DNA from 2 places in the Streptomyces sp. NPDC037013 genome. Region 2 is predicted to be linked to the other one. Evidence: riboswitches for the same ligand, from Rfam matches in the RefSeq annotation. Region 2 holds a riboswitch; the other holds the start of a gene.
The links. A riboswitch is a leader RNA that binds a small molecule or an ion and turns the genes downstream of it on or off. The one in region 2 is predicted to bind glycine.
Positions count from the first base shown of each region.

Region 1: linked by a shared signal. The riboswitch ahead of gcvP (aminomethyl-transferring glycine dehydrogenase) and the one ahead of gcvT (glycine cleavage system aminomethyltransferase GcvT) in region 2 are both predicted to bind glycine.

Region 1 is NZ_JBVJRV010000004.1:9,841-12,281, forward strand. It holds gene ACZ7DY_RS14550 (DNA polymerase IV) at 1-461, shown strand, start outside; gene ACZ7DY_RS14555 (PRC-barrel domain-containing protein) at 562-948, opposite strand; glycine riboswitch at 1,093-1,191, shown strand; gene gcvP (aminomethyl-transferring glycine dehydrogenase) at 1,379-2,441, shown strand, end outside.
Region 2 is NZ_JBVJRV010000010.1:44,287-46,727, reverse strand. It holds gene ACZ7DY_RS32945 (enhanced serine sensitivity protein SseB) at 1-168, opposite strand, end outside; gene ACZ7DY_RS32940 (AAA family ATPase) at 232-921, opposite strand; glycine riboswitch at 1,070-1,176, shown strand; glycine riboswitch at 1,177-1,289, shown strand; gene gcvT (glycine cleavage system aminomethyltransferase GcvT) at 1,325-2,441, shown strand, end outside.

The DNA of each region.
Region 1 (2,441 bases), on a different contig from region 2:
AGGCGGAGGCGCTCGCTGAGGCGGAGGCGGCCGGCGCGGCCGGGACGACCGAGGTGGCGCCCGGGGGCGGCGCGGAGGGGGCTCAGCAAGGCCTCGGGAGCGAGGGCGGTGAGGCCGCGGGTGCCGGGTCGGCGCCGGGGGAGCGTGCGGAGGCGGGCGCCGAGGAGCCGGTGGTGCCGGCCGAGCGGCGGTGGGCGGCCGGTCTCGATGTGCGTCACGCCGAGTACGGGCACGGGTGGGTGCAGGGGAGCGGTCTCGGGCGGGTGACGGTGCGCTTCGAGACGCCGTATTCCGTGGTGCCGGGGCGGGTGCGGACGTTCCGGACGGATGACCCGGAGCTGACCCTCGCCGAGCCGCTGCCGCTGGTCGCCCCGGCCCCGGAGGATCAGCGGGCCGCTGGGGCGGAGCTGGAGGTTCTGTCGAGTGCGGCTCGTGCGGCGGGCCCGGAGACCGCGGGGTGAGGGCTGCGGCCGGGGGGCGTCCAAACCGGCGGTGACGTCGGCGGTGACACCCGTCACGCGCCGCCCGGGCGGAGACCGGCCCACGCGCCGGGAACAGAGGTCAGGGATTTTCCGTGCCCGCGATGCGGCCGAAGTTCTGGTCCGGTGGAGGCGGGGGCGCGGACGGAGGTGGTGTCGTGTCCAGGCCGTAGTGGTGGTAGAGCTGGAGCTCCTGCTCGGGGGAGAGGTGGCGGCCCACTCCGAAGTCCGGGGCGTCCCTGATCAGAGCGCGGTCGAAGGGAACGCGCAGCGTACCGTCCCCGACCAGCTCACTCGGCTCCAGCGGGACGAAGGCGTCACGGCTGAAGAGGCCGGTGCGTATGGCGGCCCACTCCGGGGCGCCGGTGGCGTCGTCGAGGTAGACCTCGTCGATCGTGCCGAGCTTCGTCCCGTTCCGGTCGAACGCCTTGCGGCCGATCAGGTTGCGCGGATCGATGTCGGTCTGCACGGGCCCTCCAGATGGTCGCGGCTTGACGAAACCGGGCGTAACTCATCTTTAATCGTTCGTAGTCACTACGAAAGAGCACTTCGGGGCAGGCGGCCACTCGAGGGATCGGTCACGGTCCTCGCTGGTAGGCTGGCGTCCGGCTGTTGACCCCGTGCGGGAGAGTCTCCGGAACACGCTTCCAGGAGGCGCCGAAGGAGCAAATCCTCCCCGGAATCTCTCAGGCACCCGTACCGCACGGACGAGGTCACTCTGGAAAGCAGGGCGGGCGTCGGGCGGGCACGTTCGGAACCCTTCCTCACCGACGGTGAAAGCAGATCTGTCGACAGACGGGACTGTGAAGCTCTCAGGTTGAGATGACAGAGGGGGAGGCCGTCCGGGTACCCGCGCCGTGGTACCCCTCGCAGGTCGTGCAGACCAGGAGGCCTCCGCAATGACTGCCACCAATCGCATCCCGCTCTCCGAGCTCGAGCAGGGCATCCCCTTCGAGCAGCGGCACATCGGGCCCGATGCGGAAGCGCGGGCCAAGATGCTCGCCCAGGTCGGATACGGCTCGCTCGACGAGCTCACGGCCGCCGCGGTGCCGGATGTGATCAAGAACGCCGAGGCGCTGAACCTGCCCGGCGCCCGTTCCGAGGCCGAGGTCCTCGCCGAGCTGCGCTCCCTCGCGGACCGCAACCAGGTGCTCGACTCGATGATCGGGCTCGGCTACTACGGGACCTTCACGCCCCCGGTGATCCTGCGGAACGTGATGGAGAACCCCGCCTGGTACACCGCCTACACCCCGTACCAGCCCGAGATCTCGCAGGGCCGCCTCGAGGCGCTGCTGAACTTCCAGACCATGGTCGCCGAGCTGACCGGACTGCCCACCTCCGGGGCCTCGCTCCTCGACGAGGGCACCGCCGCCGCCGAGGCCATGGCCCTGTCGCGGCGCATGGGCAAGGTCAAGAACGGCGTCTTCGTCGTCGACGCGGACGCCCTCCCGCAGACCATCGCCGTCATCCAGACCCGTGCCGAGCCGACCGGGGTCGAGGTCGTCGTCGCCGACCTGGCCGAGGGCATCCCGGCCGAGGTCGCCGAGCGCGGTGTCGTGGGCGTACTGGTGCAGTACCCGGGCGCCTCCGGCGTCGTACGCGACATCAAGCCGCTCATCGACCAGGCGCACGAGATCGGCGCCGTCGTCACCGTCGCCGCCGACCTGCTCGCCCTGACGCTGCTCACCTCGCCCGGCGAGCTTGGCGCCGACATCGCGGTCGGCACGACGCAGCGCTTCGGCGTGCCGATGGGCTTCGGCGGCCCGCACGCCGGCTACATGGCAGTGCGCGAGCAGTTCGCGCGCAGCCTGCCGGGACGCCTCGTCGGCGTCTCCGTCGACGCCGACGGGAACAAGGCCTACCGGCTCGCGCTGCAGACCCGTGAGCAGCACATCCGCCGCGAGAAGGCCACCAGCAACATCTGTACCGCGCAGGTGCTGCTCGCGGTCATGGCCGGAATGT
Region 2 (2,441 bases):
GCCGCCGCCGTTCGGCAGCGGGACCCATATCGGGCTGCGGCCGAGGACCTCGACGATCCGGGCGCCCGCTGCGGCGGGGCCGCCGAGGGAGGCGGCGAGGACCTCCTCCAGTTCGTTGCCCGGCCACCCGCCGTACGGATGGGCGTGTGCCTGCGCCGGAAAGTCCATCTGTCCGTCCAACCCCTGCTCGCGACCGCTCTGCCTGCGGCTCGAACCCTAGCGCCGGGCGGCTCAGCGGTCGAAGGCGATCCCCCGCAGCACCCGCGCCGCCGCCCGGTCGAGCAGCACCGCGGAGCCGCAGCCGCGCGGCAGGTCGCCGCGCTCGGTGGCGGCGACGAGGCGGCCGACGGTCCTGCGGTGGCGCCCGAAGGCGTACCGGGAGACGCCGCGGCCGCGCTCCTGCTGGCCCCGCAGCGCCGTGTCCACGGGGACGTCGAGGAGCAGCAGGTGCAGGGCGGTGCCGCGGCGGGCGGCCTCGCGGGCGAGCCAGCGGCGCACCCAGGTCTGGGTGCCGCAGTCGTGCACGACGACGCTGGCCCCGGAGCGCAGGGTGCGGCGCAGCGCGGCGTAGTGCGCGACGCGGACCAGGGGGCGGTAGACCGCGTACGGCAGCAGGGCCGGCATGCGGCGGGCCCACCGGTCGCGGGTGTCCTGGGAGTCGATGCGGGGGCCGGTGACGGCCTGCCGCATCAGCGTGGACTTCCCGCCGCCGGGCAGCCCGGAGACGACGACGAGGTCGCCCTCGCCGAAGGTGAGGCGGTGCGGGCTGTGGCCGGCCCGCTGCCGCAGGTCGCGGACGACGGCCACGGGAAGCGGGCCACAGCTCTCCGCGGCCGGGGCGGCGGGCTGCCCGGGCAGCGCCACTCCCGTCGTCGTGGCGTAGGCACTGGTCCTGGTGCGCACCGTGATCGGCCTCCCCATAGCGGTCACGAACTGCTTCCCCGGCAAGTGTAAAGAGAAGGTAATGCGGCACAAGTGGATTCGGGGCCTCGGGATCCGTGGCCGGTCGCGGGTCCCCCAGGACAGGGTCGCGTGCAATGATGTGCCCGCCAACTCCATACCGGCCGTTTGAATCCGCGCGGGAGAGTCCCCGGTACCAGCCACGCTGTGTCCTCGGGGCGCCGAAGGAGCAAGTCCCTCCCTTGAATCTCTCAGGCCCCGTACCGCGCGGGCGAGGCACATCTGAAAAGCGGGCCGCCCCGGCGGTCCCACCCAAGGTGCAAGCCGGGCGTCTCGGATACCGAGATGCTCCCGGCGAACCTCTCAGGTTCGATGACAGATGGGGAGGATCGACCTCGCCCGTCATGCCCTGGGAGTTTTCTTCATGAGCACTGCCCCCCGTCTGACCGCCCTCGACGCCGTCCATCGGTCGCTCGGCGCGACCATGACCGATTTCGCCGGCTGGGACATGCCGCTGCGGTACGGCAGCGAGCGCGACGAGCACAACGCCGTGCGCACCAAGGCCGGCCTCTTCGACCTGTCGCACATGGGCGAGATCACGGTCACCGGAGCCGGGGCCGCCGACTTCCTCAACTTCGCGCTGGTCGGCAACATCGGCTCGGTCGGCGTCGGCCGCGCCCGCTACACGATGATCGTCGCCGAGGACGGCGGCATCCTGGACGACCTGATCGTCTACCGCCTCGGCGAGACCGAGTACATGGTGGTCGCCAACGCCTCCAACGCGCAGGTCGTGCTCGACGCGCTGACCGCCCGCGCCGACGGCTTCGACGCCGAGGTCCGCGACGACCGCGACGCGTACGCGCTGCTCGCCGTCCAGGGCCCCGAGTCCCCCGGCATCCTCAAGCGGCTCACGGACGCGGACCTGGACGGGCTGAAGTACTACGCGGGCCTGCCGGGCACCGTCGCGGGCGTGCCCGCGCTGATCGCCCGCACCGGCTACACCGGCGAGGACGGCTTCGAGCTCTTCGTCTCCCCCGGTGACGCGGAGAAGCTGTGGGGCGCGCTGATGGAGGCGGGCACGTCGGCCAGCATGGTCCCGGCCGGGCTCTCCTGCCGCGACACGCTGCGCCTGGAGGCGGGCATGCCGCTGTACGGGCACGAGCTGACCGACCGGCTCACCCCGTTCGACGCCGGGCTCGGCCGGGTCGTCAAGTTCGAGAAGACCTCGCAGTCGGAGACCTTCCTGGGGCGCGCGGCGCTCGCCGCCGCCGCCGAGCGGGCCGAGACCGCGCCGCCGCGCAAGCTCGTCGGCCTGATCGCCGAGGGCCGCCGCGTCCCGCGCGCCGGCTTCCCGGTGGTCGCGGACGGCAAGGTCATCGGCGAGGTCACCTCCGGCGCCCCGTCGCCGACGCTCGGCAAGCCGATCGCGATGGCGTACGTCGACGCGGAGCACGCGGCCCCCGGCACGCCGGGCGTCGGCGTGGACATCCGCGGCACCCACGAGCCGTACGAGGTCGTGGCCCTGCCGTTCTACAAGCGCC